Regions from separate parts of the Paenibacillus allorhizoplanae genome, predicted to be linked through region 1. Evidence: riboswitches for the same ligand, from Rfam matches in the RefSeq annotation. Region 1 holds a riboswitch; the other holds the start of a gene.
The links. A riboswitch is a leader RNA that binds a small molecule or an ion and turns the genes downstream of it on or off. The one in region 1 is predicted to bind cobalamin.

Region 1 (6,965 bases):
AACCTCTGGCAAAAATGGTGTCGTGAATGAAAGAGTAATTTTGTTCGTGGCTGGATCATTTTCATCGGTCGAAAAGGTTACATTGGACTCATTTGCGCCAACATTGACAATCTGATCACCCGAAGTGCTCACATTATGAATGGTCAATTTATTACTTGCCGAACTACTGACCAAAGCTGCAGGTAATGCTTTGAGTGTTAGCGTCCCTTGTTGTCCTTGACCTGCAAATGTAATAGTAATATTTTGTTGGTTGCTTTCTTGCGTTATATGATCAATCGTCAAACCTGTAGTGCCAGGATCGAAGCTCCAACCCGCTGCTATATTAGCACCAGAGGTGAACGTATCGCCAACTAGCTTAATCTGCAAGCTCGGGTTTAGCGTTCCGATATTCGTTTTCGAAGCGATCGCAATGGAAGGCCAGCGCCCATAATAAAACGTAACGATATCATCGTCATTTAAAATATAATCTGCTGCACCGACTTGCGGTGATACCCCGTTAACTTTGTACATCCAACCGTCGTATCCGCCAAGAGTTCCTGCAGCTTGACCTGCAATTGAGGAGAGATAGGGGCCATAACTACTGTTTTGAATGACAAAGTTGATGTTGGACTTCTCAAGTACTTGTTTCAAAGCATCCATGGCCGTTGGCTGACTGCCATAGACTGCTGCAGTTATCGACTGTTGTGGCAGTATCGGACTATTAATACCATTAACGTTTATTTGTACGGTAGTTAGATTTGGCTTATCCGCCAAACGTTGCCAAACTGATTTACCCTGCTGAATATCTGTTAGTGCGATTAACACTTGTTCTGTTGCCATTAAGTTCTGGCTAGGTTCATCTACTTTCCAAGTAAAAGCTCCATTTGGCAGTTGGAAACTATACACCGCATCAACAACAGTTTGACCCTTAACCAACCAATTTGCGGACAACATGTCTTCTCCAACTGCGACCAAACCTGATACCGATGTGGCCCAACTGTTCGAGTTGTCGCCGTAACCCCATTGACCCGCGGAATTAAACCCAGCATTGTCTAACTGCCTTTGCTTCAATAACGTTTTTGCGCGTACTATTGCAGCTGCTGCTGCGCTATTGGATTGATAATTACCAAGTGCAAGCAACGCCATTCCTGTAATGTCTGTATCTGATTCACTTCCAAAGAAAGCAAACCCGCCATCAGACAACTGTAAGCTAAGTAAATAACTTAACGCTTTTTCTTTGGCTGCATCGTTCCAGCTCCCAACGTTATGTCCCCTTTTCTTGCCTGTATCCAGAGCAAGCATCGCCCAAATCTGTCGATTAGAACCACCGAAGGAACCCGTTGAAGGATCTTGCTGTGCTGCTAACTCTTTATACAAATTACGATTGGTTTCCCATGCGTGAGAGGGATCGAGATTCATAGCCAACAAACCAAAAATTAAATTGATATGGTATGTACTACTATCTGTTTCTAGTAAATCGCCAGGATCACTTTGTTCCCAAGAAGGCAGCGTCCATTTGCTACTATGCAGATCTTCCCCTGATCCCCATAGCGCCACCATCTGCCACCAAGAATTGAGTTCAGACCGATTTTGCTCATAAAATGAGACGGTATCCGAGATCATAGTATCCAATTTCGTACTTGGATTTGCATCGACTGCTCTCGCAGATTGCGGGACGATTAATAAAGTAATGAGAGCCAAACTTAATAGTGCTGAAACACCTTTTTTCATCAAACGGAACAAACTAATCACCTTCATCTTCCTTAAAATAGTGGATAAACAAAAAAAACACCCTTCCCCGAGTTCCAGAGGAAAGATGTCTTTGTAAGAATCGTGTTAATCTAACGACTAACCATTCTTTTTGGCAAATGCAAAGAAACATCTTCCTCCCATCCTCGTGAGAAAAAAAATAAAATACTTATCAGGCAGGTCTCCTGGCTTCGCTTCATCGCTTGTACAATCTCCTTCCCCTCTTGTTATCGAGAGTGGCTATGATTGTTAGCTCAGCGTTACAGTGGCGGGACCGCATCGGAATTGAACCGAACTTCCCTATTAAGCTTCCGCTAGATTCAGCAGAAAGCACCTATTAAGCTAGTTTATGAAATTGTTTGTAATCATGACGAATTGTACATGACTTCATCGTAATAGACAATCCTTTTTTTCACACACCCAAAAAGGCAACCCCACCAAGACCCCTAGGTCCTGCGGGATTACCTCTCTTTTTACCCGAGCAATCCGTAAATTAATATCTACAAATGCTGCGTGTAATAATTACTAACAAAATGAAAAGTACTAGGATACTAGCGGCTGAATTGTTTTTCGGAGGACAAGCAACAGCTTGCGTGTGAACCGGTTTCGGGAACACAAATTCAGTTTGTTGGTAGGACGCGTGCAGGTGGATATTATTGTGCATCGGTTGTTGCATAATTGGCGCTGGCGCTGGAAGCGGTGTAGGCATTGGCATTGGCATCGGGGTTGGCATTGGCATTGGTTGCATTGGGTAATTCGGGACTTTAACATATTCCATGGAAGAGCACCTCCTTCAAATTTTCCCCAAAGGGACTTTCTCAAGCTTACGGTTAACTCAAAGGTTATTGTTGGAGTTGGGTGAATAGCTTACAACATCAGTCTATGGGGAAGCACCTACGTTGCACACGGTAAATACCCAGTTTATAAATAAATTGGGTGGGTGTCATGGGCGAACGAGCATAATCAGGAGATAGTCGAATATTTCGACTTACAACAGCTACATCTCCACTTGCTCATCCTGCAACTCGATTATTTCGACTTACTCCTCTTCCCCATCCATATAACACAAAAAGGACCGCCCCCTCATCAGAGGGAGCAGTCCTTCAAATAATTACACGTATGGGTTATTCTCACGTTCGAAGCCAATCGTCGTCTTGGCGCCATGCCCCGAATAGACGATGACGTCGTCATCTAGCAGGAACAGCTTATCCTGGATGGAATCCAGCAGGGTATTGTTGTCTCCACCAAGCAGGTCGGTACGACCGACCGATAGTTTAAACAACACATCACCGCTGAACAGGTGTTTGTCATATAGTAAACTCACACTGCCCGGTGAATGCCCTGGGGTGTGGAACACCTTGAGCTTAATACCTAGGAACTCCAGCACTTGCCCCTCATCCAGCGCGAACTCTGCCGGATCCGTCTCAACTAAAGTCCCAAGTTCAGGCCAGCGAGCGGAGCCATTTTTCTTCGGATTCGTCAGCCAATCGGCTTCCAGGTCGTGAATATACACCGGACAGCCTTTGAGCTTACGAATCTCGTCAACGCCACCGATGTGATCGAAATGCGCATGCGTCAGTAGAATCGCCACGATGTCCATGTCGGCAATTTTTTTGATCAGCGACTTCGGATTCATACCGGGATCGATAATAATACCTTGATTCGTCTCTGGATTCGACAGTAAGTACGCGTTCGTCTGAACCGGACCCAGGACGAAGGATTGAATGTTGATCATCGTGATGCCACCCTCACCTTTTAGAACGATTCGATCAATGAACGAAGTTCCTTCACAATAACAGCATGATATCCGTTACCTTCGCCATATTGACGACCCATTTCGGCTCTGGCTACTTGAATTTTTTCGTTATAATCTGCCGCATCGCGATCTGGATTTTCTTTCTTGAATTGCGTCATAACCGCTTGCACGTTCTTCGGACGAGGTCCCCAGTGTCCAAGTGAGAAGCCGCCAGTATCCGTGAATACGACGATTGGAATCCCACGTCCGCCGCCTGTCAGGAACTGATCAATGACATCATAGTTTTGTTCAATGATAAGAACTTCCGTTGGAATGCCGCTATCTTCCAAAGCCTTGAAAACAACAGGCACGTTGCGAACAACGTCGCCACACCAGTCAGCAGCAATAATCAAGCAGCGAAGATCATCGCGATTGTTAAGGGATTCGAAATATTCCTTATCCTCTTCATTGTCCCAAGCAAAGCCATCATAATACGCTAAGAATTGCTCTTTATTTTTTTCCATACTTTCGATAAACTGTTTCGGCTTCAAGCCCGTACCCAGTTTACTAGCAAGATTTGCACCCATCGTTGTCATCCTCCCAGGATCATCCTATTTCTCATTCATTGTATCAAAAGCAAGGCGAAACCGCCAAATCAACCTTCTAGACTTTCGTTTTTCTTTTGAGATAAAATTGATAGCCCGCATAAAGGATCGTCAGCACGACAGCAGCGATGATCAATGGTTTAATATAAGGCCCCGCGTACTCGCCAATCGTCTCCCAGTTGTCTTTCAATTTCATGCCCAAATAAATATATAAGAATGAATAAGGAACTAAAGCTAATGCCGTGTAAAGGGAGAATTTCCCCAAAGGCATCTTCGCCATACCGCCTGGCAATGAGATCGCATGACGCACAATCGGAATAAATCTCGCTGTAAAAATCATACCCGTACCGTATCGATTAAACCAGCTTTCCGCCACATCGATATGATGCTTGCTGATCAGCAGGTATTTGCCGTATCTCTCCAGAAAAGGCCTGCCGCCATAACGCCCGATCCAATATAGCACGATTTGGGCCAACGTCCCCCCGATAACCGCACAAACCATGCCACCTACGAAGTTAATTTGACCTTTGGATACGAGATACCCTGCGTAGGCTAAAAGCAATTCGTTTGGAATGACCTCCAACATGAGTCCAAGGAAAATCCCCCAGTACCCCAAACCTTCCAAATATACCAAAACACTTTGAATCAAATCATGCATGCGTAACCCTCTCTTCGTTTCACTTTCCCTTACATTCGCTACTTACTTAGCTGGAAAAAATACATCTAATTGGGCCCAAAGGAGCAAAAGAAAGAGAATAGCTTGATTTTATCCATCTAAATTCGCCTATTCCTCTCGAAATTACCTATTATCCGCAAAATAGCTGGTTATTTTCCATGTATACTAATTATTCCGTTGAAATCCTCATATTTAGCTGTAGTTTTTCCTGTTAAATGCCTAATACTTCCCCTATGAGGTCTAACTTGTACGTGTTGCCTATTCTAATCCCATCCACATTCTATCATAGACATGCCGCTATCCTCTACTTGTATGCAACTCATTGCTGAAATAAGCCAAGATATGCGATTTACAAGCTTCCACAGGTGCGCTGAGCTCTTTGCCAGCACGGTGAATCAGCCCATGTTCCAACGGAATCGCTGTCTCCGACGCAACGCGAAGCAACTGACCCGCTTCAAGCTCTTTCTGAACAGCAGTGACAGGCAGCAAGGAGAGGCCCATGCCGCACATCATCGTCTGTTTGAGCATTTCCGTACTGTCGAAGGCCATTTCGGTAAACGTAGAGAGCCCTTTGTCCGTCATCAGTACCTGGGAAGCCAACGATTGATAAATGCAGCGGCTGCCAAATCCAATGACCTGTGTCTGTGCGATCGCTTCCCAGCCTTCCAGCTCGATGCGCTTCACTAGCGCCGGAGCCCCTACCCACACCAATTCATCCGCGAGCAGCGGAATAAAAGTGAGATTCCGCACCTTAGGATCACGCGGCACAATGCCTAGATCCACACGGTACGCCGACACCTCCTGAATAATGTCGCGTTGAAAGCCCGTTTCCAGCTGCAGCTGTATGTGCGGAAACTGCTCGAACAACGTCGGCAGCATCATCGGTAGATGCGGCACGCAGAATGATTCCAGCGCGCGCAGGCGCACCACACCTTTGGGCTCCTGTAAGCCCGTTAGTTTCTCCTGCAAGGATTCTCCCAACTGCAAGAATCGATACGCAAAAGGCGCCACCTCTCGGCCCGCCGCTGTCAATTCAACGCCACGCGGCAACCGTGTAAAGAGAGCTTGTCCTAAGGTTTGCTCCAGCTGCAAAATATGCATCGTCACCGTGGATTGTACATAACCGAGCTTAAGCGCGGCTTTGCTGAAGCTTTTCTCCTCCATCACCGTAACGAAGGTTTTCATACTTCGACCATCCAGTTGTTCCAGCATAACCAACGCACCACCCATCGGATTATCAAATGTCATCTATCGCAATCATTCGTTATTCAAATACATATTCTCATGATACCATATGAAAATGAGAAAACCATTAAAGAAAATGGGAAAAACAACAGAGAAAAGAGGCCCCCACATGTTCACTCGTCTTCGACTACAACTCTCTCCCATGTTCATCAAACTCCTCCCCGGCATCGGCGGCTTCATCGCCATCCTGCTGTGCAGCTTACTCGGCGACCTTGCTCGCACCTCGCTGCTGATGGCCCCCTTCGGCGCCTCCTGCGTCATCGCCTTCGCGCTCCCGCAGAGCCCGCTCGCTCAGCCCCGCAGCCTCATCGGCGGCCACGTGCTGAGCACGCTCGTCGGGCTCTGCGCCCTCACCGCGTTCGGCGTGCACGCGTGGAGCCTCGCTCTCGCGGTCGGCGCCGCTATCACGCTCATGCAGCTGACGCGCACACTGCATCCGCCCGCAGGCGCCGACCCGCTGCTCGTGATGCTCACCGGCGCCGGCTGGAGCTTCCTGCTCACGCCGGTGCTGCTCGGCGCAGCGCTGATCGTGCTCGTTGCCTGCGGGTATCACCGGGCAACCAAAGCCCACTACCCCACGAAGTGGTGGTGACACGGTCTGTGCAATTCCAATTCATGCGCTGACAAGCCTCCGCATAAGATGTACAAGACCCTTGTACAGGAGGCGGACCCTATGTCCCGAGTATGGATTGTCAAACGCAAACATTTTTATCAGCTATCAGCCGCACTTCTACTCATTCTTATCGGTTGGGTGTATCTAAATCGGGAAAACATCCTGCCAACCTTAGGTGAACCCACATCAGAACGCACCATTCACATGGTTGTTGGGGAGTTCAAATCCACCACAGCTGATGGCAAAACCATCGAGGCTTACCGCTGGGATCCCGGCTCCATTCCCGTTAAGAAAGGCGAGCGCATCAAGCTTAGCATCCTTGGCATCAATGGCGAGAGTCACCCCTTTTTCATCGAAGGACTC
Region 2 (6,965 bases), on a different contig from region 1:
TATCATTGGCTTGGGATGATTCCGATGAGCCGCTTGATAAGTATGGCGAGAAGGTCCAACAATTAACGGATGAGCAGGAAGAAGCACCTGAGTGCTCAAGTTGTCATGAATTCTTGCTCCTAGCTGGAACTGAAGTGACAAGCGGAGCTTCCTTCACCCCCACGATTCCAAAAACATTAGGGAGTGCGTTCTTAACAGGCCCTTTCACGACGGATGTTTATGTGTGTCCATCTTGTTTCCGAGTTGAGAAAGTGCTTTCAGACACGGACCGATTACTGATGGTTGAACGCATCAAATCAGAATAAGATCGTTGGAAATGAAACCGAGTCCTCGTGGATTCGGTTTTTTTGCGTGCATTCGCCTCATAATTTCACTCCAAAGGGGAAGGTTAACAAAAGCCTATAATCGGTCTCAATTAGGAGGAGGAGTATGCAAACGAATCAAACGAATCAAACGAGTGTGAAAAGTAAAGGTAAACTGGATGCTCAAGCGATCCTTTTGCTCGTTGTTCATGCACTATTCGGCGGAGCCAATGCCTTATCGGGTACATTCGTCGGTGTTTATTTGTGGAAAGCCAAAAATGACTTTACGTTAATCGGCTGGTTCACCTTAACGACCCATTTGACGATGGCTATTACCTTTTGGTTAGCTGGAAAGTGGGTAAAAGAACACAATAAAATGAATTGCTTACGTATTGGTGTATCTATATCAGCGTGTTTTTACATGCTGGTGCTCTGGATGGGGACTAGCAGTGTCCACTATTTCGTTTGGTTAGGCATGGTCCAAGGGATCTCTGTAGGCTTGTTCTGGATTGCCTTCAACGTAGTTTACTTTGAAGTGACAGATCCCGATAATCGAGATCGATTCAATGGTTGGGTTGGCTTATTGGGTGCTTGTGCAGGGATTATCGCTCCCTGGATTTCAGGTTTACTCATCGTTACGTTAGGGGATGGAGCGGGATATCGTCTTATCTTTTCCATCTCGTTAGGGATATTTCTATTAGGTGTTGTGGTCAGTTTTTTTCTGAAGAAGAGGAAATTGAGTGGCACCTATGAATGGCTCTTGCCTCTGCGAATCCTTAGGCAACCTCAAACACCTTGGAAGCGAGTAAGTCTGGCTTTACTTTTTCAAGGTGTGCGTGAGGGCGTATTTGGATTTATGATTGGATTGCTTGTGTACATATCGACTTCAAGTGAAGCTAGTCTAGGTAATTTCGCTCTAATTACTTCATCCGTCGCGTTAGTTAGCTTCTGGGCAGCAGGACGCTTCATACGACCTTCTTTTCGTAAAAAGAGTATGTTCATTGGCTCGGTGATGGTTGTTCTTGTGATCTTGCCATTTTTCTGGAAAATGTCATTCAGCACATTGCTGATATTCGGGATCGGTTCTGCACTTTTTTTCCCCATGTACTCCATTCCAATGGTGTCCGTTGTGTTTGACTTAATTGGATCGGATGATGAAAGTGCCAAACAACGAGAAGAGTATATTGTTCTGCGTGAGTTATCGCTGAATGTAGGGCGCGTATGCGGCGTACTTTTATTTATATGTGTTATTTCTTGGAGTAAAGAGCCGCTTATCATCAATGTGCTGTTACTCGTCATCGGAAGCTCAACATTCTTCTCTTGGGTATTCATACGAAACCAGTTACCTGCAGCCAAGTCTTGACAGCGGCTAGGTTTCCGCATGAAAATGTGAGTAGCATGAGTAAGGGATGAGGAGGGGGCACCAATGCCGCCAAAAATGGTGAATAGCATCACAGAGCTGATCGGAGATACCCCCGCGGTGCGCGTAAATCGCTTATTGGAACCGGAAGCTGCTGAGTTGTATGTGAAATTGGAGTATTTCAATCCGAGCGGAAGCGTGAAGGATCGGGCAGCATGGAATCTCATTGATCAGGCAGAGAAGTCAGGACAACTTCAGCCAGGTGCGACAATTATTGAGCCTACTAGCGGAAATACGGGGATCGGACTCGCGATGAACGCGGCGGCCAAGGGCTATAAGGCCATCTTGATTATGCCGGACAATATGAGCAAGGAACGTATTAATATCCTGAAAGCCTATGGTGCCGAAGTCGTCCTAACACCAGCCGCTTTGCGGATGCCAGGTGCCATTGCGAAAGCTGTGGAGTTACGGGATCAAATCCCGGGCAGCTTTATCCCACAACAGTTTGAGAATCCAGCGAATCCGAGTATTCATCGCATAACGACTGCACCTGAAATTTTGCAGCAAATGGAGGGCAAGCTGGATGCATTTGTTGCTACCTCAGGAACTGGAGGTACGATTACGGGGACTGGTGAAGTGCTTCGGGAGCATTTGCCGAATATCCAGATTTATGTAGTGGAGCCGAAGGGGTCACCAGTACTTTCTGGTGGAAGCCCTGGGCCACATAAGCTCGTGGGGACAAGTCCGGGTTTTGTTCCGGCAATTTTGAACACTAGCGTTTATGATGAGATTGTGCAAGTGGCAGATGAGGATGCCATCCAAACGATGAGGGATTTGGCGAGTAAGGAAGGCATCCTTGTTGGTCCTTCGGCTGGAGCCTCAGTATGGACGGGGATGCAGGTTGCAAGAAAGCTCGGGGCAGGAAAGCGAGTGCTTTGTATTGCACCAGATACAGGCGAGCGATATTTAAGTATGGATCTCTTTTAACCCTTGTACGAGGTGAATTGGGAGCATTGAGCCACTCGGATGGTTATCCAGTGGCTTTTTATTTTGCCAATCCTAGCGGAATTTTCGAATATATATAAATATTCTGCCTTTCTTCCGCGATCAGTAATTGAATTAGGACAGCAATTCATTGTAAGATGAATGGATGAATGAAACATATCTCAGAAAGGTAGGTTTAACCATGGATACTTTGAAGCTTAAAATTCTCGATTTACTAAAGGAAGACGCCCGCAGGAGCGCGGATCTGATCGCCACCATGTTAGGAACGGCGGAGGCCGAAGTTGCGCGAGCGATAAGCGAGATGGAAGCGGATAAGGTCATTGTCAAATACGCGACAGTCGTGAACTGGAGCAAAGTAGATGACGAAAAGGTTACCGCCCTAATTGAAGTACAAATTACGCCGGAGCGCGGGCGCGGGTTTGATGCGATTGCGGAACGGATCTATTTATATCCGGAAGTCAAATCGGTTTATCTCATGTCAGGCGCGTATGATTTGCTCGTTGAGATTGAGGGGAGCTCGCTCAAACAGGTGGCTTCATTCGTTTCCAACAAGTTGTCGCCAATCGACCGTGTGCTTTCTACGAAAACGAATTTTATTTTGAAAAAATACAAACAAGACGGCATTATTTTCGAAGATCAAGAAGATGATCACCGAATGCTTGTTTCGCCGTAAGGGAGAGGTAGCGCTATGATCAAGGATGAGACTACGATTCAAACTAGCATAAAATCAATGAAGGACTACCTCGCTCCTGCGGTACGTGAAATGAAGCCTTCTGGGATTCGGAAGTTTTTTGATCTTGTAAGCAATAGTAAAGAGGACATCATCTCACTAGGTGTTGGCGAACCTGACTTCTCCACACCTTGGCACGTTCGTGAAGCAGCTGTACATTCCTTGGAGCGCGGCAGAACGAAGTATACGCCAAACTCCGGTATTCCTGAGCTCCGCGAAGCGATTGCGAACTATTTGTATACCTCCTTTAAAGTGAAATATGAGCCTTCGAACGAGGTGCTTGTTACGGTAGGGGGCAGTGAAGCTATTGATCTAGCGCTGCGTTCACTTATTACACCTGGGGATGAGATTCTGATTCCTGAGCCTTGTTATATTTCATACTCGCCAATCACGGCTATTAGTGGCGGTGTGCCAGTGGGTATCGAAACATTTGCAAAGGATCAGTTTAAATTGACGGAAAAGGCTCTTCGCGATGCGATTACGCCAAAATCCAAAATATTAATTCTATGCTATCCTAGTAATCCAACTGGCGGCATTATGACGTATGAAGACTGGTTGCCGATTGCGAAAGTTGTTGAAGAACATGATCTGATTGTCATTTCTGATGAAATTTATGCGGAATTGACGTACGGGCAGAAGCACGTGAGCTTCGCAGCAGTTCCGGGGATGCAGGATCGGACGATTCTCGTTAGCGGATTCTCCAAGGCTTTCGCAATGACTGGCTGGCGGATGGGGTATGCTTGCGGTCACAGAGAGCTAATCTCGGCAATGACCAAGATTCACCAATATACGGTCATGTGTGCACCTGTCATGGGGCAAGTAGCCGCTCATGAAGCGTTGACGAATGGATTGGAAGAGAAAGACCGGATGATTGAATCCTATAACCAACGGAGACGATTAGTTGTCAAAGGCTTCCGTGAAGTAGGGCTTGAATGTCATGAACCACAGGGCGCATTCTATGCGTTCCCAAGCATTGTGGCAACAGGATTAACCTCAGACGAATTCGCGCAACGGCTTTTATATGAGTCTAAGGTAGCTGCAGTACCTGGTGATGTATTTGGTTTAGGTGGAGAAGGTTTTCTACGATGCTCTTATGCCTATAGTGTTTCCCAACTGAATGAAGCATTAGAGAGAATCGGTAATTTCTTGAGGAAATTATAATATTCTTTATAAATTCATATGTTCATAGGAGACGAAAACTGGTATTCTAAGAGTAAGGAGGGATGAGCATGGCTTTTATGGAATATCAGCTTACTAACTTTCAGAAGCAATTTCAAATTCGCGAGCAAGAGTTCGGACAGCGTTGGCTGACCAGAAATGCCAAGAAGCAAAATTCCCTAGCTATACTTGAAGAAGAGATCAATACCTTGAGACGTAAAATGGAACAGATGGTCATGGAAGGTCGAGAAATGACATCTGATGCGGTTGTTGAATTAAGTACGATGCTGGATCAAAAAATAAATGAATATATGACATCTGGAAAGAAAAGTCGGTGAAAACCGACTTTTCTGGCGATTATCGATAAAGAGAGAGTACTTGACGGAGGGAATTACATACACATGAAAGCAAAATGGTTGTTCGTTGTCATGCTAGGAATGATGTTAATGCTTACAGCTTGTGGTGGACCGAAGGCAGATGTATCAGTGTTTATGATGGGACCTAACGGGTTTCCAAGTGAAGCGGCGGAGAAGTTGGAAGTATCTTTGAAATCCAAGGTAGGTGAAATTCCTACTGTGAAGCTGAATACATCACCTATTTTTTCATTGGAAAAAATGATTGTGGAGCTAGCTGCTGGTGGTAACGGGATCTTCATTTTGGGAGAAGAGCAGTTCAAAGGCTTGAGCAACCAAGCGGGATTCGTTTCGTTGGATAACATCATCAACCCTAAGGATTATCCAGATGGGGTTATCGAGATCAAAGAAGAAGGTAAGGCAGCGGAGAAGCATCTGTACGGCATTCCGCTTACTGGAAACAAATGGATGAAAGAGCAAGGTTTTGAAGGTAAAGGGTTATATGCGTTCATTCCACAGAATGCTCCGAAAATGGACGAGGCATTGAAAGTCATCCAAATTATTGCGCAAAAATAAGAGAACATTTATAATCGACAAATAGTTTCAATGTATAATTTGCAACTGTAGGTACTGGTCATATTCCAAATGGAACATTACTAGTTAGGGGAAGCCGGTTCAAATCCGGCACGGTCCCGCCACTGTAATTCAGACTTGTGAAAGTCTGGAGAGTCAGGATACCTGCCTATGGTGCCGATACAACATCCTTCGAGGAAAAGGGTCGCGTTAAATCAGGAAGCAGCGCACGTAAGTTCGTTGTCATATACCGCGATTTATCGTCTCCTTCGTTCCTAGTGAACAAGGGGACTTTTTTAATTTTGACTATGAATTGAAAATAAGGAAAAGAGGGTTTAAGTGATGAAACAGAGCAATTTCAAAAGGGGTCTTATTCTTACATTAGCGGTTGCGACCGCGATCTCGTTAGCGGCATGTGCGAAGAAGGAAACAGAAATTACGGATCCATCGAAACTAGGTGGTGTAGGGACGAAGGCGCCAACTACGACATCGACGGCAGCACCTGCTGCAGCAAAGAAAACGACATATCCTTTGAAAGTAAAAGATGCGACAGGCAAAGAGTTTACATTCGACAAAGCACCAGAGCGAATCGCGTCGGTCTCGCCATCAGAGACAGAATCGCTGTTTGCGATTGGACTAGAGGCGAATATTGTCGGTGTATCGGATTTTGACGATTATCCGGAAGCAGCAAAATCGAAGCCGAAGCTAGGCAGCATTACGAAACCAAACATGGAAGCAGTCATTGCTTCGAATGCGAGTATTGTTTTCTCTGGTGTTTCCATGACTGCTAAATCAGTTGAGGATCTACGTGCGATGAACATTAACGTCTTTAAAGTAGATCCCAAAACGGTAGATGATGCGATGAACAATATTCAAACGTTCGGACTTATTACGGACCATCAAGAGCAAGCAGAGAAAGTTGTCGCCAAAATGAAAGCAGACCGTCAGAAGGTTGTCGATGCCGTGAAAGATGTGAAGCAAGAGAATAAGAAAAAAGTATACATGGAATTTGCTCCAGGCTGGACCGTAGGAAGCGGTGAGTTCATGGATGAGTTAATCAAAATCGCAGGTGGAATTAACGTAGCCGGCGATAAAGCAGGCTGGTATGAGATCAGTGAAGAGAAGATCATTCAGCAAAATCCAAACGTCATCTTGTTCGCAAATGGGATTGTCGATTTCAAGAGCAAGAAGCCATTGGAAGAAATTATTCGTACGCGCGGTGGGTGGGATGCGATTGACGCCGTGAAGAATAAACGTGTGGTAGGACTCGACCAGAACTCTGTAAGTCGCCCAGGTCCGAGACTGACGGATGGGCTACTGGAAATGGCGAAAGGAATCTATCCTGAATTGGTGAAATAATGAAAAGAAAATTGATGCTTGGAGGAGGAGTATGCATTATACTCCTTCTTCTTTCTATTGTGGTGAGTTTATCCATCGGGTCGGCTCAGCTTCCTCTTTCACATATCGTGGGAATTCTAGCGGAG

Region 2: it holds a riboswitch for cobalamin, as region 1 does, so the genes downstream of both, L6I86_RS18985 (ABC transporter substrate-binding protein) here and L6I86_RS17620 (DUF4430 domain-containing protein) in region 1, are expected to answer to the same signal.

Annotation. Positions count from the first base shown of each region.
Region 1 covers NZ_CAKMMW010000010.1:27,628-34,592, reverse strand. The annotation lists gene L6I86_RS17620 (DUF4430 domain-containing protein) at 1-1,737, opposite strand, end outside; cobalamin riboswitch at 1,887-2,081, opposite strand; gene L6I86_RS17615 (hypothetical protein) at 2,222-2,506, opposite strand; gene L6I86_RS17610 (MBL fold metallo-hydrolase) at 2,840-3,463, opposite strand; gene L6I86_RS17605 (thioredoxin family protein) at 3,484-4,050, opposite strand; gene uptA (undecaprenyl phosphate transporter UptA) at 4,127-4,726, opposite strand; gene L6I86_RS17595 (LysR family transcriptional regulator) at 5,042-5,992, opposite strand; gene L6I86_RS17590 (HPP family protein) at 6,099-6,581, shown strand; gene L6I86_RS17585 (cupredoxin domain-containing protein) at 6,663-6,965, shown strand, end outside.
Region 2 covers NZ_CAKMMW010000011.1:137,997-144,961, reverse strand. The annotation lists gene L6I86_RS19020 (hypothetical protein) at 1-305, shown strand, start outside; gene L6I86_RS19015 (MFS transporter) at 430-1,665, shown strand; gene cysK (cysteine synthase A) at 1,729-2,649, shown strand; gene L6I86_RS19005 (Lrp/AsnC family transcriptional regulator) at 2,849-3,340, shown strand; gene L6I86_RS19000 (aminotransferase class I/II-fold pyridoxal phosphate-dependent enzyme) at 3,356-4,558, shown strand; gene L6I86_RS18995 (aspartyl-phosphate phosphatase Spo0E family protein) at 4,627-4,893, shown strand; gene L6I86_RS18990 (hypothetical protein) at 4,957-5,484, shown strand; cobalamin riboswitch at 5,517-5,668, shown strand; gene L6I86_RS18985 (ABC transporter substrate-binding protein) at 5,824-6,840, shown strand; gene L6I86_RS18980 (FecCD family ABC transporter permease) at 6,840-6,965, shown strand, end outside.